DNA from 4 places in the Streptomyces sp. NPDC059895 genome. Region 3 is predicted to be linked to each of the others. Evidence: riboswitches for the same ligand, from Rfam matches in the RefSeq annotation. Region 3 holds a riboswitch; each other region holds the start of a gene.
What was found. Region 3 has a riboswitch for cyclic di-AMP ahead of ACFV9M_RS28095 (transglycosylase family protein). Riboswitches for the same ligand answer to the same signal wherever they lie in the genome.
Positions count from the first base shown of each region.

Region 1: it holds a riboswitch for cyclic di-AMP, as region 3 does, so the genes downstream of both, ACFV9M_RS20785 (peptidoglycan DD-metalloendopeptidase family protein) here and ACFV9M_RS28095 (transglycosylase family protein) in region 3, are expected to answer to the same signal.
Region 2: it holds a riboswitch for cyclic di-AMP, as region 3 does, so the genes downstream of both, ACFV9M_RS34025 (transglycosylase SLT domain-containing protein) here and ACFV9M_RS28095 (transglycosylase family protein) in region 3, are expected to answer to the same signal.
Region 4: it holds a riboswitch for cyclic di-AMP, as region 3 does, so the genes downstream of both, ACFV9M_RS31235 (C40 family peptidase) here and ACFV9M_RS28095 (transglycosylase family protein) in region 3, are expected to answer to the same signal.

Region 1 covers NZ_JBHWKO010000017.1:29,857-37,662, reverse strand. The annotation lists gene ACFV9M_RS20790 (hypothetical protein) at 1-537, opposite strand, end outside; gene ACFV9M_RS20785 (peptidoglycan DD-metalloendopeptidase family protein) at 834-1,841, opposite strand; cyclic di-AMP (ydaO/yuaA leader) riboswitch at 1,846-2,003, opposite strand; gene ACFV9M_RS20780 (alpha-galactosidase) at 2,311-4,383, opposite strand; gene ACFV9M_RS20775 (tyrosine-protein phosphatase) at 4,603-5,400, shown strand; gene ACFV9M_RS20770 (DUF6126 family protein) at 5,433-5,555, opposite strand; gene ACFV9M_RS20765 (helix-turn-helix domain-containing protein) at 5,552-6,145, opposite strand; gene ACFV9M_RS20760 (aspartate aminotransferase family protein) at 6,459-7,806, opposite strand, start outside.
Region 2 covers NZ_JBHWKO010000045.1:9,559-17,364, reverse strand. The annotation lists gene ACFV9M_RS34045 (outer membrane lipoprotein carrier protein LolA) at 41-1,264, opposite strand; gene ACFV9M_RS34040 (polyprenyl synthetase family protein) at 1,720-2,730, opposite strand; partial or broken gene ACFV9M_RS34035 (oligopeptide:H+ symporter) at 2,987-3,653, shown strand; gene ACFV9M_RS34030 (hypothetical protein) at 3,981-4,703, shown strand; cyclic di-AMP (ydaO/yuaA leader) riboswitch at 5,242-5,421, shown strand; gene ACFV9M_RS34025 (transglycosylase SLT domain-containing protein) at 5,427-5,912, shown strand; gene ACFV9M_RS34020 (HAD family hydrolase) at 5,979-6,806, opposite strand; gene ACFV9M_RS34015 (GNAT family N-acetyltransferase) at 7,055-7,806, shown strand, end outside.
Region 3 covers NZ_JBHWKO010000029.1:90,136-97,941, reverse strand. The annotation lists gene ACFV9M_RS28110 (sel1 repeat family protein) at 1-207, shown strand, start outside; gene ACFV9M_RS28105 (cytochrome P450) at 204-1,490, shown strand; gene ACFV9M_RS28100 (transglycosylase family protein) at 1,738-2,850, shown strand; cyclic di-AMP (ydaO/yuaA leader) riboswitch at 3,055-3,221, shown strand; gene ACFV9M_RS28095 (transglycosylase family protein) at 3,226-3,963, shown strand; gene eno (phosphopyruvate hydratase) at 4,314-5,606, shown strand; gene ACFV9M_RS28085 (septum formation initiator family protein) at 5,710-6,186, shown strand; gene ACFV9M_RS28080 (DUF501 domain-containing protein) at 6,432-7,073, shown strand; gene ACFV9M_RS28075 (exopolyphosphatase) at 7,070-7,806, shown strand, end outside.
Region 4 covers NZ_JBHWKO010000036.1:70,543-78,348, forward strand. The annotation lists gene ACFV9M_RS31225 (ATP-dependent Clp protease proteolytic subunit) at 54-689, shown strand; gene ACFV9M_RS31230 (hypothetical protein) at 697-1,005, shown strand; cyclic di-AMP (ydaO/yuaA leader) riboswitch at 1,345-1,556, shown strand; gene ACFV9M_RS31235 (C40 family peptidase) at 1,560-2,033, shown strand; gene ACFV9M_RS31240 (ATP-binding protein) at 2,799-3,257, opposite strand; gene ACFV9M_RS31245 (helix-turn-helix domain-containing protein) at 3,470-4,330, shown strand; gene ACFV9M_RS31250 (DUF397 domain-containing protein) at 4,340-4,582, shown strand; gene ACFV9M_RS31255 (8-amino-7-oxononanoate synthase) at 4,651-5,778, opposite strand; gene bioB (biotin synthase BioB) at 5,927-7,180, shown strand; gene ACFV9M_RS31265 (adenosylmethionine--8-amino-7-oxononanoate transaminase) at 7,173-7,806, shown strand, end outside.

The DNA.
Region 1 (7,806 bases), on a different contig from region 3:
GGTGAGGGTGTAGGCCTCCAGCAGGTCGGACCTGTCCCGGGTCTGGGAGAGCCGGCTGACGACGAGCTCGTAGCGTCCGTCGCCGTCGAGGTCGCCGGGCCAGGCGTGCTGGACGGTGTAGCCGTCGGCCGCGGCGAGCGGGATCTCGGCGTATCCGTCGGCGAAGTCGAGGGCGGCGGAACTCGGCCGCTGCTCGTGCCCGTTGACGACCGCGCGCACGGTGTAGGTCCCCGTGCCCGGGGAGTCGTCCTGGTAGGTCGTCGACTTCCTGATCGGCTCGCGGTTGAGCCGGCGGCCGTTCTTGTACACGTTGAAGGCGATGGCGTCGCCGTAGCGGGCGTACTCGGTGCCGAGCAGGCGCCAGCTGAGGAAGGTGCCCTCGCCGGACGGTACGGCGACCAGGCCGCGGTCGAGGTTCTCGACGATCCGGCGCGGCTGCTCGGCGGCCTGGCCGGCGGGCGCGGAGAAGAGCCCGGCCAGCAGGGCGGCGGCGGTGACGGCGACGGCGACGGTTCTTCGGCGTCGGGTGGGGTTCACTTGTGGTCCTTCACGATGAGAGTGGTCGCGTGGTCGGCCACCCCGCGACGGCCCGGTTCGCCGTCCACGGTGCCGAACGACGTTCGAGGGATCGGACATGCGGAAGGGTCGCGGAAACCGCTTGCCCCCTGACGGGATCACTGTGTCCCGACTTCGTCCCCGCTGTCGACGGTCCGGCGGGACCTGCCATACGACCGCAACACAGTGATCATGAACGCGCAAAGACACCGAAGGCCGGACCCGGGGGAACGGGTCCGGCCTTCGGTGGCGTGCCGGGCGGGTGGTCGTGCGAGGGGTCAGCCGACGGAGACCCCGTGCGCGCGGAGGTAGGCGACCGGGTCGATGTCCGAGCCGTAGTTCGGCGTGGTGCGGATCTCGAAGTGCAGGTGCGGGCCGGTCACGTTGCCGGTCGCGCCGGACAGGCCGATCTGCTGCCCCGCGGAGACGGTCTGGCCGGCCGAGACGGAGAGCGAGGACAGGTGGGCGTACTGGGCGTAGTAGCCGTCGGCGAGCTTGATGACGACCTGGTTGCCGTAGGCACCGCCCCAGCCGGCGGAGACGACCGTGCCCGCGCCGACGGCCTTCAGGGAGGTGCCGGTCGAGACGACGAAGTCGACGCCGGTGTGGTAGCCGCTGGACCACATGCTGCCGGACATCCGGTACGGGGTGCCGATGGCGGCGCCCGCCGCGGGGAGGACGAAGCCGCTGGAGGCGGTGGTGTTCTCGGCCGACTGCGTGGTCGACTCGGCGGAGGAGCCGGAGGAGCCGGAGGACTTCGCCGACGTCGAGGACTGCGTGGACTTCGACGACTGCGACGTCTTGGAAGACTGCGACGACTTCGACGAGGAGGAGGAACCGGACGACGTGGACGGCGACTTGGTGGTGCCGGTCGTGGCCGCCTTCTCGCCGATCGACAGCTTGAGGCCCGGGTGGATCAGCGACGGGTTCGCGCCGACGGCCTCACGGTTGTCCTCGTACAGCTCCTGCCAGCCGCCGCTGACGCTCTGCTCGTCCGCGATCTTCGCGAGGTAGTCGCCGGCCAGCACCGTGTAGGTCCGGGTCTCGGTGGCGGACTTGGTGGCGGACTTGGCGTCGGCGGTGGCCTGCTGCGCGGCCGGAGCGGCCTGGACGGCCTTCTCCGCGACGGAGGAGACCGACTGGGCCGCCGACGGGGCCGGTGCGGCATGGGCGCCGGCGGCACCCATGAGCGGGAGGGCGAGCGCGGCTCCGCCGGTTCCGGCGACGGCGATGGAACGGGAGAAGCGCGGGGTCTTGGGGCGGCGGTGCTTACCCTTCGCGGGCATGGCGAATTCCTCTCCGGCGCCTGCGAGGTGAGCTGTCGGGTGCGGGCTGGAGATGCCCGGCCGTGCCGAGGCACGGCTTTACCCCTAGCCGTTCCGGAGACCGGAACAGGCGGTACTACCTGTGGGTCCCCCGCTCCTGCCACGTACGGGTGAGTGTGTGCGGGCTCCGAGCGGCGGCAGGATTGGGCGTCCGTCCGGATTGGTGTGGAACGTAAGCGACCAAGACGCACAGGGACAAGCAGAGGTTGCGCTGTTCACGCCTTTCTCTTGATCCTCTGTGAGAATTCCCCGTCACTTTCCGTGCACCACGGCGCCCGGACTTTTCGCAATACCCCTGAGAAACACCTTGATTACGTGAGCATGACGGGCGACGCACCGTCACGGATATGACGCTCCTCACGTGACGCGTATCCAGGGGCCCTTATGTGAGGGCGAGTTGTGATGAAGGAATCCAATCCGGACAGAACTCTCAGATGCGACGCAGTCGGATAACCGCCGCATCGAGGTCGCCCCGCAGCCCGGTACGCAACCCGTGGTGCAGCAGCACCGCCCCGCGGTGCACTTCGCCCGTTTCAAGACATTCGTACGACTCTGCCGGGTTCAGGCCGCGCAGCCGCAGCGCCGGTGCCGGCTCGCCGTAGCGCTGCGCCTGGAGCCAGGCGAGGACGACGCTCTCGTCCCCGCGCACGTACTGCACGGCGCTCAGGCCGCCCTCCGGCGGCCGCAGCCGGTACAGGTCGCCGTGCTGCACGAGGGGCCGGATCTCCTTGTAGAGCTCGACCCAGCCGCGCGCCTCGGCGAGCTCCTCCTCGGTCCACTCGGAGAGGTCTCCGCCGACGCCCAGCACACCGGCCATGGCACTGACGAACCGGAAGCGCAGCGAACTGGTCCGGCCGTTGAGCTGGGTGTTGGGGCTGTCGGTGACCCAGGCTGCCATGATCCGCGCCGGGTGCACCTGACTGAAGCCGTGCTGGATGGCGAGCCGGTCCAGCGGGTCGGTGTTGTCGGACGTCCACACCTGGTCGGTCCGGCCGACGATGCCGAGGTCGATCCGCCCGCCACCGCCGGAGCAGGACTCGAAGGCGACGCCCGGGTGAGCCGCCCGCAACCGGTCGAACAGGGCGTACAGGGCGCGCACATGGTCGACCCAGAGCCGCTGCGGGTAGGGGTCGTCCGGCCAGCCGGCGTCGGTGAAGCAGCGGTTGAAGTCCCACTTGACGTAGTCGATGGGCGCGCTGGACAGGAGGGTGTCGAGCTGCTGCCAGAGGTACTCCTGGACGTCCTCGCGGGCGAGGTTGAGGACGAGCTGATTGCGGAACTCCGTCCGCTTCCGTCCGGGCTGGAACTGGACCCAGTCGGGGTGCGCCCGGTAGAGGTCGCTGTCCGGATTGACCATCTCGGGCTCGACCCAGATACCGAACCGCATCCCGAGCCCGTGGACCTGGTCCGCGAGCGGCTTGAGGCCGTTCGGGAAGCGGTCGGGGTTGGGGCTCCAGTCGCCGAGCCCCGCGTGGTCGCCGGTGCGGGCACCGAACCAGCCGTCGTCGACCACGAACAGCTCGACGCCGATGGCCGCGGCGCGACGCGCGAGGGCCGCCTGCTGCTCCTGCGAGATGTCGAAGAAGGTGGCCTCCCAGGAGTTGAACAGCACGGGCCGGTCCCGCTCGGCGTCCGGGATCACGTACGCGCGCTGGTAGGCGTGCCAGGCGCGGCTCGCGCCGCCGAAGCCTGCGTCGCTCCACAGACCGGCGAAGAGCGGCGTGGTGAAGGACTCCCCCGCCGCCAGCCGCAGCAGGCCCGAGTCGTCGTACCCGGCGCCGCCCGTGATCTGCACCCGCGCGTCGGGCAGTTGGGCCACGGCGATCCGCCAGGAGCCGGACCAGCCGAGGGCGCAGCCGTAGACCTCGCCGCGCTCCTCGGTCGCGTCGGTGTCCAGGGCCACCCAGGGCAGGTGCTGGTGGCCGGTGTGGCCGCGGCGGCTGCCGATGACCTTCTCGCCGTAGGTGAGGGGGGCGCGGGTGAGACGGGACTCGGCGGCCCAGCGGCCGTGCAGCTGGGACAGGCGCCAGCCGTCGCGGTCGGGCAGGGTCCAGGTGGCGGAGTCGGCGCGCAGCAGCTCCAGGGGCTCGTCGCCGTCGTTGCGCAGGGTCGTCCAGCGCTCCACGACGTCGTCGCGCATCCGGTAGTGGAGGGTGACGGCCAGACCGGCGTCCCGGAAGCACAGCCGCAGTTCGTCGCCCTCGGTCTCGTGTCCGGTGAAGGTCCACTCGGTTCCGCGCCGGCCGACGGTGCGCACGGACAGGGCGGGGCGGGCGAAGCGGGCGCCGCCCTCGACCGGATACTCCTCCCGGCCGTCGAGCGGGGACTCGAAGGACCAGTAGTCCGGCAGCGGGCGCACGGCGAGCGCCTCGGCGTCGGCGAGGGCGAGCCGGGGGCCCCAGTGCAGGTGCACGAGCTCGTCGGCCTCGGTGACATGGACGGCGTAGCTGCTGTGCGGCCCGGAAAGGAGCCAGGTACGGCCGTCGGCGGCGGACTCGGGCATCACGATCTCCCACTGATTCGAACAGGTGCGATCAAGCACCAACATCATCAGGGGCCGGTGTCCCGCGGAGCAACGCCTGTGGAAAACCATTCGGGGCCACCGGGGACGCCCGCCTGTGGACAACCCGTTGGCCCCGGGAATCCTTACCGTATGGTCGGGGAAGTGTTCCGTCGGCCACCCGAGCCGCGCCGAGCGGGACCGACGACCGGAGGAGCACCTGTGACGCAGCAGATCCCGTCGACCGAGCCCGAGCTGGCCGGTGTGCGCAACTTCCGGGACGTGGGCGGCCTGCCGACCGTCGACGGACGCCGGGTGCGTCACGGCGTGCTGTTCCGCAGCGGCCACCTCGCGCACGCCACCGACGAGGACACCGTGTTCCTGTCCTCCCTCGGTCTGCACACCGTCTTCGACTTCCGCAACGCGGCCGACCAGAAGCTGGAGGGCCCGGACGTCGAGCTGCCGGGCGTGCGCAATGTGAACCTGCCGCTGTCGGACCCCGCGGACGGCGCCGAGTTCTGGAGGATGGTCCGCGACGGCGACATCGAGCAGCTGCGCGCCATCCTCGCGGACGGCCAGGCCGCGGACCGGATGATCGTCTCCTACCGCACGATCATCAAGGAGCGCACCGCCGAGCACTCCCAGGTGGTGCACGCGCTCGCCGAGGACAGCGTCCCCGCCCTGATGCACTGCGCGGCCGGCAAGGACCGCGCGGGCCTGTCCATCGCGGTGACACTGCTCGCCGTGGGGGTCGAGCGGGAGGCGATCCTCGACGACTACCTGAAGTCGAACGCCACGCACCGCCGCTACAAGGTGCGCCGCAGCGGCACCTCCCCCTCGGCCTACTCCCCCGAGGTCATGGAACTGCTCAGCCCCCTCTTCGACGCCCGCGCGGAGTACCTCACGGCCGCGTTCGAGACCGTGGAGGAGACGTGGGGCGGCGTGGACGCCTATCTGGAGCAGGGCCTCGGGCTGACCCCGGCGACCCGGGAGCGGCTGCGCGAGCGCCTCCTCGACTGAACCCCGCCGCCGGGGGCTCCTACTGGTTGCCCCTACTGGTTGGCCCCCACCTCGAAGAGCAGCCAGATGAACGCCGCGACGACGTGCCCCACCGCGATGTAGATGATCAGCCGGATCCAGAGGCTGCGCGGGAAGCGCTCCTCGATGTCGCTCATGGCGTTCCTCCAGAGGTCGGGCCCAGGCACAGCGCGGCCGTCGGGCTCTGCAACAGGGTGTGGACGAAGAGCAGCTCGACCCCGTCGGGGTCCTCGGCCGCGATGCGGTGCGGGGTCAGCGAGTCGAAGTGCGCGCTGTCGCCCGCGCCGAGCAGGTGCGTGGTGTCGCCGAGGCGCAGCCGCAGCCGCCCGGTGAGGACGTACAGCCACTCCTCGCCGGGGTGGACGCGCACGATGTCGCCCTGCGAGCCGTGGGGCACCCGCACCCGCAGGGCCTGCATCCCGCGCCCGGGCGCCCCGGCCTGCCAGTACGTCCAGCCGCCCGCCGCCGTCGGTTCCATGTCGGCGGCACGCAGCACGGCGTCCCGGTCGGCGACCGTCTCGCCGAGCAGCTCCGAGACGGTCGTACCGTAGACACGGGCGAGCGCCAGCAGCATCGGCAGCGAGGGCTGTCGCCGCCCGGTCTCCAGGCGGGAGAGGTGGGCGGGCGACAGGCCCGCGGCGCGGGCGGCGGTCTCCAGGGTGAGGAAGGCGCGGCGGCGCAGGGCGCGCAGCTGAGGCGCCACGACGGACAGACCGTCGGCGGGCAGGCCGTCGGCGGCGGTCTGTCCGCCGACGGGCGGGCCCCCGGAGGCCGGTCCCTCGGCGGGCGGGCCCTCGGCGGGCGGGCCGTCGGAGGCCGGTCCCTCGGCGGGCGGTCCCTCAGAGGCCGGTCCCTCGGCGGGCGGTCCCTCGGCGGGCGGGCCCCCGGAGGCCGGTCCCTCGGAGGCCGGTCCCTCGGCGGGCTCGGCTCCGGGCTCGGAGGCGGGAGAGCTCATGACTCCATTCAGCCCGGCTTTTGCCTGTACGGCAAATTTGTTGCCTCAGAGGCAAAGCGCCCGCCTCGCGGGGCCAGGAACCACGCTAGCGGTTGGCCACCGCCTGCTTGATCAGCGTCTTGCCGAAGTCCCACACCAGCCCGCCCCCGGCGTGCGCGTCGTCCATCACCTCGGTGAAGGCGTCGACGAACCGGTCCACCTCCTCCTCCCCCACGATCAGGGGCGGAATCAGCTTGATGACCTCGAGCTCGTCGCCGGAGACCTGGGTGAGGATCCGGTGCCGTCGCAGCAGCGGAACGACCACCATCTGCGCGAACAGGCCCTTGCGGGCGGCCTGGAGCATGGTCCAGCGGCCGCGCAGCTTCAGCGACCTGGGCCGGCCGAACTCGATGCCGATCATCAGGCCCCGGCCCCGGACGTCGGCGAGCAGCTCGTACTTGTCGATCAGCGCCGTGAGCCGGGATTTCAGCAGCTCGCCCGTGGCGCGGGCACGTGCCACGATCCGCTCGTCCTCCATCACGGACAGCACCGCGAGGCCCGCCGCCATGGCCTGGGCGTTGGCACCGAAGCTCGCCGAGTGGACCAGCACCCGGTCCATGGACGAGTAGACCTTCTTGAAGATCCAGTCCTTGCCGAGGGTGGCGCCCACCGGCACATAGCCGCCGGAGAGCGCCTTGGCCACGCACACCAGGTCGGGCTCGACACCCTCCTCGTGCTGGTGGGCGTAGAAGTCGCCGGTCCGGCCGAGGCCGGTCTGCACCTCGTCGGCGATGAGCAGCGCCTTGTGCCGGTGCAGCAGTTCCTGGGCGGCGCGCAGATAGCCGGGCGGGGCCTCGTGGACGCCCTTGCCCTGGATCGGCTCGACGATCAGGGCGGCCACGTCGCCCTTCTTCACCTCCCGCGCCAGGGCGTCGAGATCGCCGAGCGGCACGGCGGTGTCGGGCAGCAGCGGCGCGAATCCGTCCCGGAAGCCGGACTCGCCGTTGACGGACAGGGAGCCGGTGGTCAGCCCGTGGAAGGCGTGGTCGCAGTACAGGACGCGCGGCCTGCCCGTGGCGTACCGGGCGAACTTCAGCGCGGTCTCGACGGCCTCCGTCCCGCTGTTGCCGAAGAACACCCGGTCCAGATGCGGGCTGTGCGCGAGGAGTCTCTCGGCGAGCAGTCCGGGCAGGGGCGGGCAGTCGAAGCGGGTGAGGTCGGCGAGCTGCGCGTCCAGGACGTCGTGCAGCGCCTTGCGGACGACGGGGTGGTGGCGGCCCAGGCCCATCACCCCGAACCCGGCGAGCATGTCCAGGTAGTCGTTGCCGTCCGCGTCCCAGAAGTAGGCGCCCTCGGCCCGCTCGTAGACCTTGTCGAAGCCGATGGTGCGCAGCACCCGCGGCAGTTGGTGGTTGAGGTACCGGGAGTGCAGCTCGTAGCGCTCGGCTCCGCGC
Region 2 (7,806 bases), on a different contig from region 3:
CACCACTCCGAGTCGACTTCTCACGCCCCGAGCCGGCCGCTCACCACTCCGAGTCGGCCGCCTTCACCAGGGCTTCCTTGGTGACGGCACCGACGTAGACCTTGCCGTCGTCGGTGACCAGGGCGTTGATCAGACGGGTGGAGAAGACGGTGCCGGAGCCGAACTTGCCGGTGACCTTGTCGCCGAAGGAACCCAGGAAGCCGCCGAGAGCGCCAGCGTCGGGCAGGTCCCCGGCGGAGGCGGCACCCGTGGCGCCGGTGGCGCCGGTGTCGAAGGTGGCCACGGACGTCCAGCCGTCGCCGAGGACATCGAGGCCGGCCAGGTTCTCACCCAGCTCCTTCTCGGAGGGGACGCCGGAGTCCTCGGGCACCTCGGCCGGGTCGGCGGCGTCCCCCTCGGTCACCTTCGCGCCCTCGGGCGGGGTGAACTCGAAGGTGGAGGCGGCCGGCTCGGCGAAGCTGACCTGGGTGAAGCCGGCGTCCACGACGGCCGCGCCGCCACCGCTCGGGGTGAGCGTGAACTTCAGCGGCAGCCCGGTCTCCGCGTCCACGGCCACACTGATCGCGCCGACGGTCGAGCCGGACTGCTTCGGCTTGACGACCAGCTTGTAGGCGTCGCGGCCGGCGACCTGGACGGTGCCGTCGACCGTGACCGAGGTGGTGTCGTCCACCGCCTTCAGGGCTTCCTCGGTGAGCTCCCCGGGCGTGGCGGGCACGGGCGTCCCGTCGTCCTTCGCGCTCTCCTCGACGGTGGAGTGGTAGACCTCGTCGGAGGCGCTGTCGTACGCCCACACGTCCGTGCCGTTGTGGATGACGCTGTACTCGGCGGCGTCCTCCAGGAGGGAGAGTTTCTGCCGGTCCGGGCCGTCGGCGGCGACGCGCAGGGTGTGCGTGCCGGAGGCGAGTTCGGTGAGCTTGGCAGAGGGGTCGGCGGACGAGCCGCCGCTCTCCCCGGTGGCCCCGGAGAGCAGCCCGCTCTCCAGGCCGCCCAGGTCGGGCAGGCCCAGATCGGTACTGATCTTCACGGTGCCGGAGAGCTGCTGCACGTCGGACGCGGCGATCTTCTCCAGGAGCTGGTGCGCGCTGATCTTCGGCAGGTCGGGGTCGCCGGAGTCGGCCAACGCCGGGACGAGCCCGATCGTCGCCGCCGCGACACCCGCCACGGTGACCGGAACGACGTACCGCACGGCCTTGCGCCGTCCGACGCGCGGGTCGTCGTCGGTCTCCCCGGCGCGCGTGCTGTCGTCGGATGCGTACGGTGCCATGTGTGCCTTACCTCCGTCGTCGGCGGCGGCTGGTCATGTCGCGAACGACCCCACCCCAAGCCGCCATTCTCACCCGAATCGGTGAGGAGTGGGGTTTTCCGTGGTCTCCATCTGACCAAATCGGCCACCCACATACGTCAACCCGAGGACTCAACTCCGCCTCCCCCTGCGGTATGACACGGAGGCGGGGCGGCCGGCGGTTACCCGTAGGGGACGACGCGGAGTTGAGAGCGATGCTGAGGGGACGACGCGGAGTTGGGGGGGGGAGGCTGAGGGGACGACGCGGAGTTGGGGGGGGGAGGCTGAGGGGACGACGCGGAGTTGGGGCGATGCGGAGGCGACGGCGGCACGGTGGCCGGGCGGATGGCACCGAGCGGGGTGGCCGGGCGGATGGCACCGAGCGGGGTGGCCGGGCGGATGGCACCGAGCGGGGTGGCCGGCCGGGTGGCCTCGCCTCACCCGGCCCGGTGCACCACCGCGTCGCACAGTTCCATCAGCGCCTTCTTGGCCCCGCACTCCCGCAGGGGCGCCAGCGCGGCCCGCGCCTCCTTCGCGTACCGCACGGTGTCCGCACGGGCCTGCTCCAGCGCGGGGTGGGCGCGCAGGGCGGCCAGTGCCTCCGCGTGCCGTGCGTCGTCGCTCAGGTCGGAGTCCAGCAGCTCGCAGAGCGCCACGTCCTCGGGCCGCGCCAGGCGCTCCGCCCGCTCCCGCAGCCGGAGCACGGGCAGCGTCGGGATCCCCTCCCGCAGGTCCGTACCCGGGGTCTTGCCCGACTCGTGGGAGTCCGACGCGATGTCCAGGACGTCGTCCGCGAGCTGGAAGGCGACTCCCAGCCGCTCGCCGTACTGCGTCAGCACGTCCACGACCGTGTCGTCGGCGCCCGACATCATCGCGCCGAACCGGCACGAGACGGCCACCAGCGAGCCGGTCTTGCCGCCCAGCACGTCGAGGTAGTGCTCGACCGGGTCCCGCCCGTCCGTCGGCCCCGCCGTCTCCAGGATCTGCCCGGTGACCAGCCGCTCGAACGCCTCCGCCTGCACCCGGACCGCCTGGGGCCCGAGGTCGGCGAGGATGTGCGAGGCGCGGGCGAAGAGGAAGTCCCCGGTGAGGACGGCGACCGAGTTCCCCCACCGTGTGTTCGCGCTCGGCACCCCGCGCCGTACGGTCGCCTCGTCCATCACGTCGTCGTGGTACAGCGTGGCCAGGTGGGTGAGCTCCACCACCACGGCCGACGGCACGATCCCCGGCGCGTGCCGGTCGCCGAACTGTGCAGAGAGCATCACGAGCAGGGGCCGGAACCGCTTTCCGCCCGCCCGCACCAAGTGCTGGGCGGCCTCCGTGATGAAGGGAACCCCGCTCTTGGTGGCCTCGAGCAAGCCTTCCTCGACAGCCGCCAATCCGGCCTGGACATCGGCTTCCAGAGCCTGGTCCCGCACGCTCAGCCCGAACGGCCCGACGACGGTCACGAGGGGTCTCCTGTCTGCTGGTGTCTACTGGCGGTTACACGGTTTGTCGATAGGTCGCTGCCATCACTCGAGTCAGCGTATCCGGTCACGTTTCGATCACTGATAAGCCCCCACGTCCCCCGGCCCCCCAGGTCGCTCGACCGGGAGGCGACGAGAGGAGCCCGGATGAGCCAGGGCGGCTTCCGATCATGACCGGTATGTTTCTGATCAGCCGATACGAACGGACATTTATCGACTGACCGGGAAGTAGTGATTCATGTCCAGCGCAGAGGTGGACGCCGAATCCGCCGACCGGCCCCCTCCGCGCAACGACGCCGTCCCGGGCCGCCGCTTCCCCGGCCGGCCCGGGGGCCTGCTCGCCCTCTGCGGCCTGACGGCCTGGGAGCGCTTCTCCTTCCTGGGGGTGCAGGCCGTTCTGGTCCTCTACTTCTCCGACGCGGTGGCCCACGGCGGTCTGGGCCTGCCGGCCGGGACCGCCGTCTCCCTCGCGGCGGCCTTCGGCGCCCTCGCCCACCTGGCCTCCGTCGCCGGCGGCCGACTCGCCGACCGTGTCCTGGGCCCGTACCGCGCGGTGCTGTGGGGTGGAGTCCTGACCGCCTGCGGGCTCTACGCCCTGGCCGTGCCCACCGCCGGCACGACCTGGACGGGCCTCGGCCTGATCGTCGCCGGCACCGGGCTCGCCAGGCCGAACGCCGCCACCCTGGTCGGCACGCTTCGGCGCGCCGACGACCACCGCCGCGACGCGGACTTCGCCCTCTACTGCGCGGCGCTCGGCCTCGGCGCCCTCGCGGGACCGGTGATCACCGGCGGGCTCGGCGATCACCACGGCCGGCACTGGGGGTTTCGCGGCGGCCGCGATCGGCATGACGTGCGGCCTGGCGCAGTACGTGACCGGCCGCCGCCACCTGGCCGACCGCCGTCACCTGACCGACCGCCCTCAACCGACCGGCCTCCCCCAACCGACCGACCACCCTCAACCGACCGGCCTCCCCCAACCGACCGACCGCCGTCAGCCGACCGACCACCCTCAACCGACCGGGAGCCTTCACCCGACCGGGAGCCTTCACCCGACCGGGCGAAGGCGCGCCCCTCGATCGGTACCGACGGCCGGCAAGGTCACGGTCTCCCCCCGGTCCCTCGCTCGCTCGGCCCCGGTACGCCGGGCGGCCACCGGATCGTCACCGGGGCCGTGGTCGTCACCGCGTTCACGGTCCACCTGGCCGCGTCGGGGTGACTGACCCTGAGAATTCGTGAACCTGCTCACCCTGATCTCGGTACTGGCCCCGGTCGCCTGCTTCGCGGTGCTGTTCACCAGTCCGGCGGTGACCGCGCGGGAACGCGGCCGGCTGCGTCCGTGCGTCGTACTCTTCCTCGCCTCGACCGTCTTCGACCTCGCCCTCCTCCGGACGTACTCCACCACACTGCTGCCGGGCTCGGCGGGCGCCGGGACCGCGATCCCCGGCTTCGGCTTCCCGGCGAACTGGTACCTGCCGGCGCTCTGCGCCTTCGAGGCCGTCCTCGCGCCGGCGGTGGCGGTCCTGTGGGTACGGCCGGGCCGCCGCGGGCCGGGCGCCGGGCCCACGATCGCGCTCGGGGTCGCCCTCGGCGGTCTGGCGGCCCTGCTGCTGGCGGTGCCGACGAGCGGGCGCGGTGACAGCGACGCGCACCCGATGTCCGGCTGGTGGATCGTGGGCTCGTGCCTGCTGCTCGGCCTCGGCGACGTCCTCGTGAAGGCTTCGGGCCTGTCGGCCACCTCCAGGCTCGCCCCGGCCGCCTTCGCCGGGTGGACCATGGCGCTGTGGTTCCTCTCCGCGGCACTCGCGGGCGGCATCCAGGCGCAGGCCGCGCGGCTCCACGACGACGTGTCCCGGCCCGTCCACTACGGCGTCAGCGGTGCGATCGCGGTCGCCACCGGCCTGGCCGTACTGGCCGCGTCGCCCTGGCTGCGCCGCACCACACACCCCGCCCCCTGACCCCCGCCGCCCGCCCACCGACCCACGAGGGCCCGCGCATCCCCCTGCCGCCCGAACGGCCGCCGTCATGACAACGACGGGCACCACCGGGGAGGTTCCGCCCCCGCCGCCGACCCGCCCTACGGGGCGCCCCGGGGCCACGACCGGACAGTTCCCGCACCCTCCGCACCCCCACCCCCCTCCGCACCCCCCACCCCCCTCCGCACCGCTCCGCCCCCCTCCGCACCTTCCACCCCCCCTCCACAACGCGCCCTTTTAAAAAGGACTTATGACTCATTGTCCGTTTGACCCCTATTGCGATGGCGGGTGACTTGGCTCACTCCACCCCCCACCCCACTCCTCACACCGGACCCTGTGATTCCGCTTTGCCTCAGGTGAGTTGACGTTTTACGACAGCAAAGGATCAAGCACCCCATACTGCGCGGATCATGGTCAATGGGGGTGTGGTGTGATTCCGCCACTTGTTCCGGACATGTGCTCTCGCATACGTTCCGCTCAGTCGGGCGGACGCCGAATCCTGCCGCCGCCCTTCACCACCCATCGACGAACACTCACGCACGGCAGGAGCGGGGGACCCAGGTAGAACGCCGGGCCGTACGTCACGCACGTAACGGCCCCGGCTAGGGGTGAAGTCGTGCCGCCGTACCCGTACGGCGGCCGGCCGGGCACCTCCCCGCCCGAACCCGACAGCTCACCCCGCAGGCGCCGGAGAGGAAGTCCGCCATGTCTGCTGCCACCCAGCCCCGCCGCACCCGCCTCGCCCGCACCGTCGCCGCCGTCTGCACCGGCGCCGCCGTGCTCTCCCTTCCCTTCATGGCCGCCACCAGCGCCTCCGCCGCCCCCACGACGTCGGTCGCCACGACGTCGGCCACCACGGTCGCCGGGTACCCCGACAACCTCGACGGCTGGATCCGCGAGTCGCTCGCGATCATGGCCGAGCGCGGCATCCCGGGCACGTACAACGGCATCCACCGCAACATCCTCCGCGAGTCGTCGGGCAACCCGAAGGCCATCAACCTCTGGGACTCCAACGCGGCCAAGGGCACCCCGTCCAAGGGGCTGCTCCAGGTCATCGACCCGACCTTCGCCGCGTACCACGTGCCCGGCACCTCGTACGACCCGTACGACCCGGTCGCCAACATCACCGCGGCCTGCAACTACGCGGCCGCCCGCTACGGCTCCATCGACAACGTGTTCGGCGCGTACTGACCTGCCCGAGGCTCAGGACACACCCCGCAGAACAGGCCCCGCGGCACACACCCCGCGGCACATGTCCTAGGGGAAGAGGCGTTCGAGGACGACGGCTACGCCGTCGTCCTCGTTCGACGTCGTCACCTCGTCGGCCACCGCCTTCAGCTCGGGGTGGGCGTTGGCCATCGCGACACCGCGCGCCGCCCAATCGAACATCGGGATGTCGTTGGGCATGTCGCCGAAGGCCAGCGAGTCCTCGGGCCTCAGCCCGAGGTGTTCGGCCGCCAGCGCCAGACCCGTCGCCTTGGTGATGCCGCACGGCTGGAGCTCCACCGTGCCCGGCCCCGACATGGTGACGGTCGCGAGCGAGCCGACCACCGAGCGGGCCGTCGCCGCCAACTCGTCGTCGGACAGGGTGGGGTGGCGCAGCAGCACCTTGCTGATGGACTCGCGCCACAGGTCGTCGCGCGACCCGACGCGCAGGGCCGGCAGGGTCGGGTGGGGCATCCGGTAGCCCGGCTCGATGAGCGTCAGCCCGTCGACGCCGTCCTGGTCGACGGCCGCGTACACCTCGCCGACCTCCGCCTCGATCTTCCCGAGCGCGGTCTCCGCCAGGTCCCGGTCCAGGGTGACCGACCACAGCAGACGGTCCGTGCCGGCGTCGTACAGCTGCGCGCCCTGTCCGCACACCGCGAGTCCCCTGCTGTGCAGGTTCGCCAGCAGCGGCCGCACCCGGGGTGCCGGGCGGCCCGTCACGACCAGGTGGCGGGCGCCGGCCGCCGCCGCCCGCGCGAGCGCGTCGAGCGACCGGTCGGAGAAGGTGTCGTCGCCGCGGAGCAGCGTTCCGTCCAGGTCGGTGGCGATGAGGGAGTACGCGGCGCAGCGCGCGGCATCTGCGAAGGGTGCGGCCATGATCAGAGAATACGGATCCCGGCCGTCCCCAACTCACCGTCCGTGCAGGCCGATCCGCGGGAGAACGGGGAGCGGCGGCCAGAAACGGCTTTCTCACGCAACGCCGGGTACAGGACGGTTGAAGGCCTCTGCACCGATTGGCAACAACATGCTCCGCTACCTACCGCCCTGACCGCCTGGAGCGGTACCGTCCAGGAGTCCAGGGGGGACTTGATCGGGGGGTCAGGTTGAGCAGTGGACGTGTTCGTGTGCTCAGGCCGGAGGAGCTCGGCGAGGGGGATCGGGAGCGCTGGCGTGCGCTGCGCGCCGCGTCCACGGTTCCGCGCAATCCGTTCATGGAACCGGAGTTCACCGACGCGGTGGGCCGGGTGCGGCCCCGCGCGCGCGTGGCGGTGGTGTACGAGGGGCGTGAGCCGGTCGGCTTCCTCCCCCACGAGCGGGGCAGGCTCGGCCGCGGCCAGGCCCTCGCGTACGGCGTCTCGGACGCCCAAGGAGCCGTACTGAGCCCGGGCATCGGGCTGAACGCGGACGAACTGATGCGCGCGTGCTCCCTGTCGAGCTTCGCCTTCGACAACCTGGAGGCGGAACAGGGGCTGTTCCTGCCGCAGGTGGCCGCCGAGTACGCGTCCTACGTCATCGACGTGGAGAAGGGGTACGAGACCTACGAGTCCGGCCTGCGCGCGCAGTCGCCGAAGTTCCTGAAGACGACGCTCGCGAAGGAACGCAGGCTGGGCCGCCAGGCCGGGCCGCTGCGGTTCGTGTTCGACGAGCGCGACCCGGCCGCGCTGCGCACGCTCATGGCGTGGAAGTCGGCGCAGTACCGCAGGACCGGCCGCCGGGACCGGTTCGCGCAGGAGTGGATCACCCGGCTCGTGGACGCCCTTGCCGAGACGCGCGCTCCGGAGTGCTCCGGCACGCTGTCCGTGCTCTACGCCGGTGAGCGGCCCGTCGCCGCCCACTTCGGACTCCGTTCGGCAACCGTGCTGGCCTGCTGGTTCCC
Region 3 (7,806 bases):
GGTGAGGACGACGAAGCCGTCTGCTACCTCATGAAGGCGGCCGGGGCCGGCCACGAGCGTGCCGTGAACGACCTCGGCCCCCTCCTCCTCGCCCGGGCCGAACACTGGCTCGCCCGCGCCGCCGACGCCGGTTCGACGCCCGCCGCCGAGCAGCTCACCGCCCTCCGCGCGGCCCTCGCCGAGGACCGGGCTACCGTCGAGGAGTGACCGACCAGCCCCGCCGCGACACCGACACCCCACCGGCCCCCGAACTCTTCACCTGGGAGTTCGCCACCGACCCCTACCCCGCCTACGCCTGGCTGCGCGAGCACGCCCCCGTGCACCGCACCAGGCTCCCCAGCGGAGTGGAGGCCTGGCTGGTCACCCGGTACACGGACGCCAAGCAGGCCCTAGCCGACCAGCGGCTGTCGAAGAACCCCGCACACCACGACGAGCCCGCGCACGCCAGGGGCAGGACCGGCATCCCCGGTGAGCGCAAGGCCGAGCTGATGACGCATCTGCTGAACATCGACCCGCCGGACCACACCCGTCTGCGGCGCCTGGTCAGCAAGGCGTTCACCCCCGGCCGCGTCGCCGAGTTCGCCCCCCGCGTCCAGGAACTGACCGACCAGCTCATCGACCGGTTCGCCGCCCAGGGGACCGCCGACCTCATCCACGACTTCGCCTTCCCCCTCCCCATCTACGCCATCTGCGACCTGCTGGGCGTCCCCAGGGAGGACCAGGACGACTTCCGCGACTGGGCCGGGATGATGATCCGGCACGGCGGCGGACCGCGCGGCGGTGTCGCGCGGTCGGTGAAGAAGATGCGCGGCTACCTGTCCGAGCTCATCCACCGCAAGCGCGAGGCGCTCCCCGCCGAGCCCGCCCCCGGCGAGGACCTCATCTCCGGCCTCATCCGCGCCTCCGACCACGGCGAGCACCTCACCGAGAACGAAGCCGCCGCCATGGCCTTCATCCTGCTGTTCGCGGGCTTCGAGACCACCGTCAACCTCATCGGCAACGGCACCTACGCCCTGCTCACCCACCCCGGACAGCGCCGGCGGCTCCAGGACTCCCTGGCCGCGGGCGACCCCGGCCTGCTGGAGACCGGCGTCGAGGAACTCCTGCGTTTCGACGGCCCCGTGGAACTCGCCACCTGGCGCTTCGCCACCCGCCCGCTGACCATCGGCGGCCAGGACATCGCCCCCGGCGACCCCGTCCTCGTCGTCCTCGCGGCCGCCGACCGCGACCCGGAGCGCTTCACCGACCCCGACACACTGGACCTCTCCCGCCGCGACAACCAGCACCTCGGCTACGGCCACGGAATCCACTACTGCCTGGGCGCCCCGCTCGCCCGGCTGGAGGGCCGGACCGCGCTCGCCACCCTCCTCACCCGGCTGCCCGACCTGCGCCTCGCGGCGGACCCGGCCGACCTGAGGTGGCGCGGCGGTCTCATCATGCGCGGACTGCGCACCCTCCCCGTGGAGTTCACGCCCCCCGCGCCCCGCTGAGCGCCCACACCTCGCTGACCGCCCACACCCCGCTGACCGGCCCACACGCCGCAGCCGTCCGCTGACCGACCGTCGTGTGAGGGAACGGCGAAGCGGAGGTGACGGCTTCTCGACTCTGTGATCTTCACGTGATCCGCGCGGCATTAACTTGTGACAAGTGATCGTGTGCCGATACGTTCACTCGTCAGCGCGGCGCCTCGGCACCACCCGTCGCGCGGTCAATGCTGTCTCGAGAAAGGCCCCCCGCATGCTCACCGGGAACGGTCGTCATCGTCGCCCCCGCCAGGCCCCGGCCCTCCTCGTCGCGGCCGGCGTGACCGGCTCGGCCATCGCCATCCCGCTGCTCGGCGCCACCGGCGCGAGCGCCGCGGACAACACGGTGTGGGACACGGTGGCGGAGTGCGAGACCGGGGGCTCCTGGAGCGCCAACGAGGGCGGCGGCGAGTACGGCGGCCTGTCCCTGACGCAGGAGAACTGGGAGGCGTACGGCGGGCTCGACTACGCCCCGCGCCCGGACCTGGCCAGCCGCAACCAGCAGATATCCGTCGCCCAGAAGGTCCTCGCGGACCAGGGCGTCGGCGCGTGGGGGACCTGCGGGCTGACGTCCGGTCTGAGCGCGGACTCCGGCTCGGAGGACCTGGACACCGGGGTGGCCGAGGACTCGTCCGACTCCTCCGTGACGTCCGGCTTGTCCGACCTGTCCCGGGAGTCGTCCGACTCCTCGGACTCCTCGGACTCCTCGGACTCCTCCGCCTCTTCCTCCAACTCCTCCGGCTCCTCGGCGGATGCAGGCGAGGACTCCACGGACTCGTCCACCGAATCCGCCACGGATTCTCCGGAAACGTCCGCGTCGTCCCCTTCTTCCTCTTCCGCCTCCGCGTCGGACAAGTCCGCCACGTCCGACACGTCCACCGGTTCCGGCGCGAGCGGCTCCTCGGCGGGCGGCGGCTCGTCCACCGCGACCCCGGAAGCGGACGACTCGGGCAACCCGGGTCAGAGCGCGGGCGCTTGGAGCCTGGTCGACACCGGTTCGGCCGACGCGGTGACCGGCGGCACCACGGCCGGCGCCACCGCGTCTGACGACACCGCGTCCTCCTCCGGCCGCCACCGCGGCGGCAGCGCCGACGAGGACACGGCCGACGGCACCACCACCGCCTCCTCCGGCCGGCACGCCGCCGACACCCTCGGCGGCACGGCGGCCACCTACACCGTCCAGGCGGGCGACTCCCTCGTCACCATCGCCGACTCCCTTGACCTCGACGGCGGATGGCGTGCGCTCTACGCCGAGAACAAGGACGTCATCGGAGCCGACCCGGGCGACATCGTGCCCGGTCAGACGCTCGCGACAGGGGTCGAATAGGGCGTAAAAGCCGTGAAAACGGGGGGAGTTCGCGTCATGCTTCGCGCTGAATGTCCGGTTTGGCGAAAGTGTGGGATGAGTCTCAGAAGCGCTGATCGTCTTTGATATTCCGCCGATCGCCTGCCTACGGTCATGACCGCTCGGCAACCCGAGCCCCGGCCGTCGCAACGCCGAATCCTGCCAGCGGCCATCCGGGAACAGTCGTCGCGTCAAGCGCCGCAGGCAGGAGCGGGGGACCCAAGGTAAGTGCCGCACCGGGTGGTCGACGGACGCGGCTAGGGGTGAAGCCACGCCTCCCGGAGAGGCGTGGCCGGGCAACTCAACCGGCCCGAACCCGACAGCTCACCTCGCAGGCGTCGGTGAGGGGATCGATCCATGCTGTTTTCCGGCAAGGGCAAGCACCGCCGTCCGTCCAAGGCCACCCGCGCCATCGCCGTCGCCGGTGTCACCGGCGCCGCCGTCGCCGCCCCGCTGATGGCGGCCGGCAACGCCTCCGCCGCCACCGCCTCCGAGTGGGACACGGTCGCCCAGTGCGAGTCCGGCGGCAACTGGTCCATCAACACCGGCAACGGCTACTACGGCGGCCTGCAGTTCTCCGCCTCCACCTGGGCCGCGCACGGCGGCACGCAGTACGCCGCCACCGCCGACAAGGCCACCAAGTCCCAGCAGATCCAGATCGCCGAGAAGGTCCTCGCGAGCCAGGGCAAGGGCGCGTGGCCGGTCTGCGGCAAGGGCCTGTCCGGCGCCGCCTACACCGGCGGTTCCTCGTCCGACTCCTCCTCCGGCTCCTCGACCGACTCCTCGTCCGGCTCCGGTTCCTCGAACTCCGGTTCCTCGGACTCCGGCACCACGAGCCGTTCGACCGAGCAGCAGAGCGCCTCCCGCTCCGCCGAGCGCCCGGCCGCCCAGAGCCAGAAGACGGTCACCACCCCGACCGGCGAGAAGGTCGAGAAGGGCGACGGCGAGTACAAGGTGGTCACCGGCGACACCCTCAGCTCCATCGCCCAGGAGCAGGACGTCGCGGGCGGCTGGGAGAAGCTGTTCCAGCTCAACAAGGACATCGTCGACGACGCCGACCTCATCTACCCGGGCCAGCAGCTGCACCTGAAGTGACACCTGACTCCCAGGGCGGCCACAGCTCCCGCACAGCCGCGGTCCGCACACTGAAGACCTCGTGAGGGTCCCCCCCGTCCCCACGAGCGCCCCGCTCCGGCGCGCGTTCCCCCGTACGCGCCGGAGCGGGGCTTTTCTTTGCCCGCCCGCCATCCGCCTGTTGGTCACCCTCTTTGTTCCGGGCGGGAACAATGTGTACCGTCAGCCTGTCCACGGGGCGGTCGGTCGGCTGCCGGCGGCCCCGGGACGGTTAGGCTCTAGTCGCAAGGCCACAACAAGGGATCACCAAGGGCCGCCCGTGGCCCACGTGCCCCGCACAACCAGCGTCACATCCCACGAAGGAGATGCTCGTGCCGTCCATCGACGTCGTCGTAGCCCGGGAAATCCTGGACTCCCGAGGCAACCCCACGGTCGAGGTCGAGGTCGGCCTCGACGACGGCAGCACGGGTCGTGCCGCCGTTCCGTCCGGCGCCTCCACCGGAGCCTTCGAGGCCATCGAGCTCCGCGACGGTGACCCGAACCGCTACCAGGGCAAGGGCGTCGAGAAGGCCGTCCTCGCCGTCATCGAGCAGATCGGCCCGGAGCTGGTCGGCTACGACGCCACCGAGCAGCGCCTGATCGACCAGGCCATGTTCGACCTGGACGCCACCGACAACAAGGGCTCCCTGGGCGCCAACGCCATCCTCGGCGTCTCCCTCGCCGTCGCCCACGCCGCCTCCGAGGCCAGCGACCTGCCCCTCTTCCGCTACCTGGGCGGCCCGAACGCGCACCTGCTGCCGGTGCCGATGATGAACATCCTGAACGGCGGCTCGCACGCCGACTCCAACGTGGACATCCAGGAGTTCATGATCGCCCCCATCGGCGCGGAGTCCTTCTCCGAGGCCCTGCGCTGGGGCACCGAGGTCTACCACACCCTGAAGAAGGTCCTGAAGAGCAAGGGCCTGTCCACCGGCCTCGGCGACGAGGGCGGCTTCGCCCCGAACCTCGGCTCCAACCGCGAGGCCCTCGACCTCATCCTCGAGGCGATCAAGGAGGCCGGCTACACCCCCGGCGAGCAGATCGCCCTGGCGCTCGACGTCGCCGCGTCAGAGTTCTACAAGGACGGCTCCTACACCTTCGAGGGCAAGGACCGCTCCGCCGCCGAGATGACCGAGTACTACGCCGAGCTCGTCGAGGCGTACCCGCTCGTCTCCATCGAGGACCCGCTGTTCGAGGACGACTGGGAGGGCTGGAAGACCATCACCGCCAAGCTCGGTGACAAGGTCCAGCTCGTCGGCGACGACCTGTTCGTCACCAACCCCGAGCGCCTCGCCCGCGGTATCGAGGAGGGCGCCGCCAACGCGCTGCTCGTGAAGGTGAACCAGATCGGTTCGCTCACCGAGACCCTCGACGCCGTCGAGCTGGCCCAGCGCAACGGCTTCAAGTGCATGATGTCCCACCGCTCCGGCGAGACCGAGGACGTCACCATCGCCGACCTGGCCGTCGCCACCAACTGCGGCCAGATCAAGACCGGCGCCCCGGCCCGCTCCGAGCGCGTCGCCAAGTACAACCAGCTGCTGCGCATCGAGGAGATCCTCGACGACGCCGCCGTGTACGCCGGCCGCAGCGCCTTCCCGCGCTTCCGCGAGGTCTCCAAGGGCTGACCAGCCCCCGGGTGAGGCTCAGCCAGTCGTACGTACGTCCCCGTACTCGGTCCCGTACCGTGTCCGGGGACGTACGCACGTGTGAGACGGGAGGCGGGGACAGGTGGCCGTGAAGGACCGGGACCGTTTCTCGACCGCTACCAGGATCCGGCTGCTCGGCGAGCAGACGGCGGCCCGCGTCTACCGTTCCCAGACCAAACGGCAGGCCCGCCGCTCGCGCCTCACCGGCCGCGCGGCACTGCTCGCGCTCGTGCTGTGCTCGATGATCGTCGCCCTGGCCTATCCCATGCGGCAGTACGTCTCGCAGCGCGCCGACATCGCCGATCTGGAGCGCGAGAAGGAACAGGCCAGGCAACGGGTGGAAGAACTGCGCGACCTCAAGGCACGCTGGCAGGACGACGCGTACGCCGAGCAGCAGATCCGGGAGCGGCTGCACTACGTCATGCCGGGGGAGACGGGCTTCATCGTCATCGACCCGGCCGCCGCCCGGCAGACCCGCGCCGACCTGGGGGCGGCGGACCGCCCCTGGTACACGAACGTCTGGGACGGCGTCGACCGGTCCGACGCCTCCGACCAGTGACGACCCCGTGGGACCCCGAGGGACCCCGAGGGACCCCATGGGACCCCGAGGGATCCCGCGAGATCCCGTGGGACCCCGAGGGACCCTATGGGACCCCATGAGATCCCGTGGGACCCCATGAGATCCCATGAGATCCCATGAGATCCCGTGAGTTTCCGTGAGGTCCGGTGAGACCCCGCGGAGCGCGAGCCACGACAGACGCGGGGCTCGACCCGTGAGATCCCAGAGCCGATAGAAAGACAGGCATGAAAACGCCCCCGCCGCCCACTCCGCGCACCGAGCCCACCGACGCGGACGTCGAGGCCTTCCAGCAGCAGCTCGGGCGCCCGCCCCGCGGCCTGCGCGCGATCGCGCACCGCTGCCCCTGCGGCCAGCCGGACGTCGTGGAGACGGCCCCCCGCCTCCCCGACGGCACGCCCTTCCCGACGCTGTACTACCTGACGTGCCCCAAGGCCTCCTCCGCCATCGGCACCCTGGAGGCCAACGGCGTCATGAAGGAGATGACGGCCCGCCTGGAGACCGACCCGGAGCTGGCCGCCGCCTACCGCGCCGCCCACGAGGACTACATCCGGCGCCGGGACGAGATCGAGGAGCTGAAGGGCTTCCCCAGCGCGGGCGGCATGCCGGACCGGGTCAAGTGCCTGCACGTCCTGGTCGCCCACTCCCTGGCGGCCGGCCCCGGGGTCAACCCGCTGGGCGACGAGGCGCTGGAGATGCTGCCGGAGTGGTGGCGCAAGGGGCCGTGCGTCATGCCGCCGGGACCGCCCTCCGGGGAGGGGTGGCAGGTGGAGGGCGACGACTCCGGCTACTTCGCCTTCAAGCCCGTCAAGCCCGTCGAGTCCGTCGAGTCCGTCGAGTCCGTCGAGTCCGAGGAGGACGGGAAGTGACCCGGGTCGCCGCCGTCGACTGCGGTACGAACTCCATCCGCCTCCTCGTCGCCGACGCGGACCCGGCGACCGGTGAACTGGTCGAGCTGGACCGCCGTATGACGATCGTCCGCCTGGGCCAGGGCGTCGACCGCACCGGGCGGCTCGCGCCCGAGGCGCTGGAGCGGACCTTCGCGGCCTGCCGGGAGTACGCGGCCGTCATCAAGCGGCTCGGCGCCGAACGGCTGCGCTTCGTCGCCACCTCCGCCTCCCGCGACGCCGAGAACCGGGACGACTTCGTGCGCGGGGTGCTGGACATCCTGGGCGTGGAACCGGAGGTCATCTCCGGCGACCAGGAGGCGGAGTTCTCCTTCACCGGCGCCACCAGGGAGCTGTCGGGCCGGGACGACCTCGCCCGCCCCTACCTGGTCGTGGACATCGGGGGCGGCTCCACGGAGTTCGTCGTCGGCGACGACCATGTCCGCGCGGCCCGCTCGGTCGACGTCGGCTGCGTCCGGATGACCGAGCGCCACCTGGTGCACGAGGGCGCGGTGAGCGACCCGCCCACGGCGGAGCAGATCGCGGCGATGCGCGCCGACATCGAGCACGCCCTGGACGTGGCGGAGCGGACCGTGCCGCTGCGCGAGGCGCACACGCTGGTGGGCCTCGCGGGCTCGGTGACCACGGTCTCGGCGATCGCGCAGGAGCTGCCGGAGTACGACTCCGCGGCCATCCACCACTCCCGCGTCTCCCG
Region 4 (7,806 bases), on a different contig from region 3:
TAACGTCACGTACGTCCTGTACATTTTTTACAGACGCCGAAAGAGGGGGCTCCATGACCCGACCGTCCGCCCGCCATGTCCTGCCCGAGTTCACCGAACGCACCGGCTCGGGGCACCGGACGCTGGACCCGTACTCCAAGCTGCTGGAGGAGCGCATCGTCTTCCTGGGCACGCCGATCGACGACACCGCGGCGAACGACGTGATGGCCCAGCTCATGTACCTGGAGCACCGGGACCCCGACCGGGACATCTCGCTGTACGTCAACTCACCGGGCGGCTCGTTCAGCGCGATGTCGGCCGTCTACGACACGCTGCGGTACGTCACCTGTGACGTGGAGACCGTCTGCCTGGGCCAGGCCGGCTCGTCCGCCGCCGTCCTGCTGGCCGCGGGCACACCGGGCAAGCGGTCCGTGCTGCCGGGCGCGCGCGTGGTGCTCCGCCAGCCGGCGCTGCCGGAGCCGGTGCGGGGACAGACGAGCGATCTGGTCGTCCAGGCCGGGGAACTGGCCCGCACCCGCACCCGCCTGGAGGAGATGCTCGTACGGCACACCGGGCGCCGCCCGGAGCAGGTCGACGCCGACCTCGAACGGGACCTGATCCTCGACGCCCGCCAGGCCGTGGAGTACGGCCTGGTGGACCGGGTGGTCCCGGCCCGCCGGGCTTCCGGCGGCCTGCCGGGTGTGGGGTGAGCCGCCGATGCTGCCTCCCGAGCTGCCTCCGCTGCCCGCGCTGACCCGGGCCGAGGCCGAGCTGATCGACCGTTACCTGGAGGTGGTCGACCTGCTCGGCCGGATCAACCCCGCCCGCCACGGCGACACCTACAGCGGACTGCGCGCCGCCCAGGCACTGGTCGGCAGGGCGACCGCGCTGCGCGACGCGCTGACGCTGATGCACCAGCGGGGCGAGAGCGAACTGCACGCGCCGACGCTCGCGCGGGCGCTGCGCGTGCTGGACGGGGAGCGCCGCACGGCGCGCGTCACGATGCCTCCGCTCCCCGACCGATGACGTACGGGTGTCCCGACGGCTCCGTGTTCGCCGAAAGCGTGACGCTCGGCCCCGAGTTGAAACGGACCGAACGGCGTACCCCCGGGCGGCCTATCCTCGACTGCTTTTTCCAGCCCACAGCGGTTGCGCGAAATGAGGGGCACCGCGCCGGAACGTCAGGTTCCGGCGCTGGTCGGGGGGTATGTCGTCGCCTTGACACCTGACCCGCCATCAGGGTGTCCACCCGAACGGGTGAGTGGTGAGTAACCCCACAAATCCCCGGTTGCGTTGGGATTTTCGGACATCGGTGCGCCAAGATCCCTGACTGACGACAAGCCCCCGCCACAAGCGGCGGGGCGGTCCGGGCGGACGCCGAGTCCTGCCGCCGCCCGGATGACCGGTCGACAGGAGTGCATCGGCAGGAGTGGAGGACCCAAGCACGACGGGTCGCCGGAGCGGTCGCGCCACGACCGGACCGAGCAGCCCTTGGGGTGAAGCCGCAGCAGCGGCCGGGCAACTTCGCCAGCCCGAATCCGACAGGTCATCCTTCACAGGCGGCTGACGAAGGGTTGCGCATGACTGCGCTCAATCGTGTCCCGTCGCTCATGGCCCGGGCCGGCACGGCCTCGGCCTTCGCCATCGCCGCCGTGGGCGGCTCGATCGTGGTCCCGGGTGTCGCCTCCGAAGCAGCGGCCGTCACCCCGGCGACGAAGGCACTCCAGATCGCGGCCTCCAAAAAGGGTTCGCCCTACAAGTACGGGGCCACCGGACCGAACAGGTTCGACTGCTCCGGGCTCACGCTGTACTCGTTCAAGAAGGCGGGCAAGAAACTGCCCCGTACGGCGGCCCAGCAGTACAACAAGACCCGCCACATCTCGGCGAGCAATCGCAAGGCCGGGGACCTCGTGTTCTTCCACTCGGGGTCGTACGTCTACCACGTCGGGATCTACGCCGGTAAGGGCAAGATCTGGCACTCCCCGAAGACCGGGGACGTGGTGAGGCTGCAGAAGATCTGGACCAAGAGCGTCTGGTACGGCCGGGTCAAGTGATCCTCCGCGGCCGGGTCAAGTGACCCTCCGGGGGTGGTGGCGGCGTCCCTGACGCGCCGCCACCGCCTCCGGAGCCCGGCCGCGCAGCCCCGCCCCCCGCAGCCCCGCCCTGGAGCCCGGCTCCGGGTGCCGGGAGGGGCGGATCAGGGGCGGATCAGGGCCATGGGCGGCCGTGGGAGCGTGAGGGCCGTCAGCCGGCCGATCGCGCCGCCTGCGCCCCGCCCAGGGCCGTCCCGCAGCCGTTCAACCGCCCTCCGTGGCCTTCACGCCGGCCTCCACAGCTTCACAGCCCTCCACAGCCCTCCCCAGTCGCGGAGCCTCGCCAGTCCCCCACCGGTCGGCTTCCGCCTCGCCTCGTCCGGCTCCGGAACACCACGCCTTCCGCCGCTCCTCCGCCGTTGCCCCGCCGCTCCTCCGCCGTTCCTCCGCCCCTCCGGCGGCGGCCGCTGCCACCCCCACGCCACCCCCTGCCGGCCGAGCGCGTCGCCCGCGCTCACGCCCGCCAGAAACCACCCGTTCGGCGGACACCCGCGCCCGCGCCCCGCACACCACTCGTCCGGCGGACAGCCGCTCCCGTGCGGCCCGTCTCCCCGCGCAGCCCCCAGTGACCCCACACCCGCGAGCCCCCAAGCCCCCCGGCACCCCACCCCCGCGCCCGCGCCCCATCCCCGCAACCCTCCGCCCCGCCCTCCGTCCCCCACCCCCCACACACGTACTCCACGCCCCTCACCGCTCCACGTCCCCCGCCCCGGAAGCCGCGCGGGGTCAAGGTTCCTGTTGGCCCGCCGTCGCCACCGGTTCCACGGGCACCGTCCACGGCAGGTCGACGGAGATGGTCTTGCCGCCCTCGCGGGTGGGGCGGACGCGGAGTCTTCCGCCGCACTCCGCGGTCAGCCACCGGATGATCACCAGGCCGCGGCCGTTGTCCTGCTGGACGGCGGCCGGCAGGCGCCTGGGGAAGCGCGGGTGGCTGTCGGTGACGCCGACACGCAGCAGCTCGTCCCGGTCGAGCCGGAGGTCCACCCTGAAGGTGGGCGACTGCCCGAAGGTGTGCTGTACGGCGTTGGTGGCGAGCTCGGAGACGATGAGGCGGACGGTGTCGGCCGTCTCCGCCTCCGCGGGAAGACCCCATCCCCCCAGCGTGGTCAGCACGAACGCGCGAGCCGTGGACACCGAGGCCGGGTCGCTCGGCAGAGTGAGGGATGCTTCCAGATGGTCTGCCATGGCGATGCCGTCCCTTTCCCACGGGACCGGAGTCCGACACGGTGCGGATGGTTCGAGTACGGTCCCGGACTGGTGCTTCGTCGCCAGATTGCCATCAGCGGGCCGTCACCGGTGGCGATCCACCAAGATGTGCATATATCTGTCGCTCGATGCGGTGAACTCTGCCACGGCAGAGCGTATTTGGACGGCTCGTAGGGAGTAAGGAGAGCTCTATGCAGCACGGTCCCGCGGTACGCCGCCGGAAACTGGGCGCCGAACTGCGGGCCCTGCGCGCCCGCCTCGGCCTGACCAGTGGGGAGGCGGCCCGGCTCGTCGGCTGGCACCAGTCGAAGGTGAGCCGGATCGAGACCGGCACCAGCGGTACGAAACCGGCCGATGTGCGGTTACTCCTCGACGCCTACGGCGTGACCGATCCCCGACTGCGCGAGCTGATGCTGGCGTTGGCGGGATCCGTCGACAGCGGCGGACGGGACCACTGGGTGCACGCCTACCGCGGTGTACTGCCGCCCGCCTACCGGGACTTCATCAGCCTGGAGTCGCAGGCGAGCGCGATGCGCACCCTGGAGACGACCGTGGTCCCGGGGCTGCTCCAGACACCCGAGTACGCGCGGGCGGTGACGAGGGCCGCCGTCGAGGGCGCCGACGCGGACCAGTTGGACACTCTGGTGGAGGTGCGGCTGGCCCGCCAGGACGTACTGCGCGTGCAGCCGCCGCTGACGCTGAACGCGGTGCTGGACGAGGCCGTGCTGCACCGGGAGGTGGGGGGCCCGGAGGTCATGGCGCGGCAACTGGACCGGCTCGTGGAGGCGGGCCGGCTTCCCCAAGTGACGCTCCAGGTACTGCCGTTCAGTGCCGGAGCTCATATCGGAGTCACAGGTTCTTTCGTTATCTTCTCGTTTACGAGCACTTCTGATCTGGATGTGGTTGTTCTCGACCACTTGACGAGTAGCCTCTACCTCGAACGGAAAGAACACCTCCAGGCCTACACCGAGGCCTTCAACGCCCTTCGGGTGCACGCTCTTTCGCCCGAGGACACACTGGATTACATCGCCGCGAAAGCTGACGGCGCGTAAGGAGGCACCATGACTGCACTGCCTCGGAACGTACCCTCCAGCACCGACCTGCACGACCGCCACCGTCCGCAGGATCTGCGGTGGCTGCGCAGCAGCTACAGCACGGGCGCCAACAACTGCGTGGAGACGGCCCGCCCGGAGACCGGACCGTGGGCCGGTCTGCTCGCCGTGCGCGACTCCAAGGTCCCGGCCGGACCCGCCCTGCTCTTCTCCCCCGAGAGCTGGACGGGCTTCACGGCAGCGTTCCGCTGACCTTCGTCCGGAACGCCCGGACCCCTACCCCCCACCCGTATCCCGGCGCACGGCCGTGTCACGCCGACTCATGGTCGTGTCTCGCCGATCACTCGTACAGCGCGTTCGATCTGCGCCTCGGAGAGGTCCGCACGGGCGGTCAGCCTCAGGCGTGAGACGCCGTCGGGCACGGAGGGAGGACGGAAGCAGCCCACGGTCAGGCCTGCCGCCCGGCAGTCCGCCGCCCAGCGCACGGCCCGCTCCGGGGACGGCGCACGCACGGAGACGACCGCGGCGTCCGGACGCACCGCCTCCAGACCCGCGGCCGTCAGCCGCGCGTGCAGGTCGCCCGCGACCGCACGCGCGCGTGCCGCGCGTTCCGGTTCGCGGCGCAGCAGCCGCAGCGCCGCGAGGGCGGCGCCCGCCGCCGCGGGAGCGAGGCCGGTGTCGAAGATGAACGTCCGGGCCGCGTTCACCAGATGCTCGATCACCCGCGCGGGACCGAGCACGGCCCCGCCCTGGCTGCCGAGCGACTTGGACAGCGTGACCGTGACGACGACGTCGCCGGCGCCGGCCAGCCCCGCGGCGTGCGGGGCGCCGCGCCCGCCGGTGCCGAGGACGCCGAGCCCGTGGGCGTCGTCGACGACCAGCCCGGCCCCGTGCTCCCGGCACACCTCGGCGAGGGCGGCCAGCGGGGCCGCGTCGCCGTCGACCGAGAACACCGTGTCGGAGACCGTCAGCGCCGGGCCCGGGTGCGTGCCGAGCGCCTTGCGCACGGCGTCCGGGTCGGCGTGTGCTACGACCTGGGTGGTGCCGCGGGCCAGCCGGCAGCCGTCGATGAGCGAGGCGTGGTTCCCGGCGTCCGAGACGATCAGGGTTCCGTACGGGGCCAGCGCGGTGACCGCCGCCAGGTTCGCGGCGTAGCCGGAGGAGAGGACGAGGGCCGCCTCGAAGCCGCAGAAGCCGGCCAGTTCCCGTTCCAGCTCGGCGTGGAGTTCGGTGGTGCCGGTGACGAGACGGGAACCGGTGGCGCCGGCGCCCCAGGTCCGGGCGGCCCGCGCCGCGCCCTCGGTGACCTCCGGGTGACGGGCCAGGCCCAGGTAGTCGTTGCTCGCGAGGTCGAGGAGCGGCGAGTCGGCCGGCCGGGGACGCAGGGTCCGTACGAGTCCGGCGCGGCGGCGCAGCTCCGCCTGCTCGTCGATCCAGCCGAACGCCATGGTTCCTCCGGTGCTTTTGTAGGTAGCGGACAGACACTAGCGGCAGGTGTGGCCGCCCATGGTGTGGCAATACCCACACGTCGAAGCGGGCGTGTTGTGCGATCCCTACCTTGGCCCGGAGCGGTTCGGTAGGACAGGATCGGCTCTCATGGACCTGCTGAACACGCTGGTGGACAAGGGGCTTCGGCGCGAGCTGCCGACCCGTGCGGAAGCGCTGGCCGTCCTCGCGACGTCCGACGACGACCTGCTCGACGTGGTGGCCGCGGCCGGCCGGGTGCGCCGGAACTGGTTCGGGCGACGGGTGAAACTCAACTACCTCGTCAACCTCAAGTCGGGGCTGTGCCCCGAGGACTGCTCCTACTGCTCCCAGCGGCTCGGCTCCACGGCCGGGATCCTCAAGTACACCTGGCTCAAGCCCGACGAGGCCTCCGAGGCGGCGGCCGCGGGGCTGGCCGGCGGGGCGAAGCGGGTGTGCCTGGTGGCGAGTGGGCGCGGTCCGACGGACCGGGACGTGGACCGGGTCTCCGAGACCATCAAGGCCATCAAGGAGCGGAACGAGGAGGTCGAGGTGTGCGCCTGCCTCGGTCTGCTCTCCGAGGGCCAGGCGGAGCGGCTGCGCGCGGCGGGCGCCGACGCCTACAACCACAACCTGAACACGTCCGAGGGGACGTACGCGGACATCACGACCACGCACACGTACGCCGACCGGGTGGACACGGTCCACAAGGCGCACGCGGCGGGCCTGTCCGCCTGCTCCGGGCTGATCGCCGGAATGGGCGAGAGCGACGAGGACCTGGTGGACGTGGTCTTCTCGCTGCGCGAGCTGGACCCGGACTCGGTGCCGGTCAACTTCCTGATCCCGTTCGAGGGCACCCCGCTCGCCAAGGAGTGGAACCTCACCCCTCAGCGGTGCCTGCGCATCCTGGCGATGGTGCGGTTCGTGTGCCCGGACGTCGAGGTGCGCATCGCGGGCGGACGTGAGGTCCATCTGCGCACGATGCAGCCGCTCGCGCTGCACCTGGCCAACTCGATCTTCCTCGGTGACTACCTCACCAGCGAGGGGCAGGCGGGCCGGGCCGACCTGGAGATGATCGCGGACGCCGGCTTCGAGGTGGAGGGCGTGGAGCAGGTGACGCTGCCGGAGCACCGCGCCGTCGTCGCCGCCGGCGAGGACGGGGGCTGCGGGTCGCACGGGAGCGCCGGGCGCGGAGCGCACGAGGACGGGGGCTGCGGGTCGCACGGGAGCGCCGGATGCGGAGCGCACGAGGGTGCGGGCTGCGGGTCGCACGGGGCGGGCGGTGTCTGCGGTTCCGCCCCGGTGGCGGCGGCCGGTGAGCCCCGCACCGACCTGGTCGCCGTACGCCGCCGGGGTGCCGGGACGGATCTCGCGCCCAATGCCTGACCTGGACGTGCCGGAGCTGCTGGACCTCGACCGGCGGCATGTGTGGCATCCGTACGGTCCGATGCCCGGCCGGGCCGAGCCGCTCGTCGTGGAGTCGGCGAGCGGGGTCCGGCTGCGGCTCGCCGACGGCTCGGGCGAGCTGGTCGACGGCATGGCGTCCTGGTGGTCGGCGATCCACGGCTACAACCACCCGGTGCTGAACGAGGCCGTGCGCGCGCAGCTCGGCCGGATGAGCCACGTGATGTTCGGCGGGCTCACCCACGAACCCGCCGTACGGCTGGCGAAGCTCCTTGTCGACATGTCACCCGAGGGGCTGGAGCACGTGTTCCTCGCCGACTCGGGATCGGTGTCCGTCGAGGTCGCGGTCAAGATGTGCCTGCAGTACTGGCGTTCGCTCGGCCGTCCCGGCAAGCGGCGGCTGCTGACCTGGCGCGGCGGCTACCACGGCGACACCTGGCAGCCGATGTCGGTGTGCGACCCCGAGGGCGGCATGCACGAGCTGTGGACCGGGGTGCTGCCCCGCCAGGTGTTCGTGGACGCGCCGCCCGCCGACCACGACGAGGCGTACGCGGAGCGGCTGCGCTCGGCGATCGAACGGCACGCCGGCGAACTGGCCGCGGTGATCG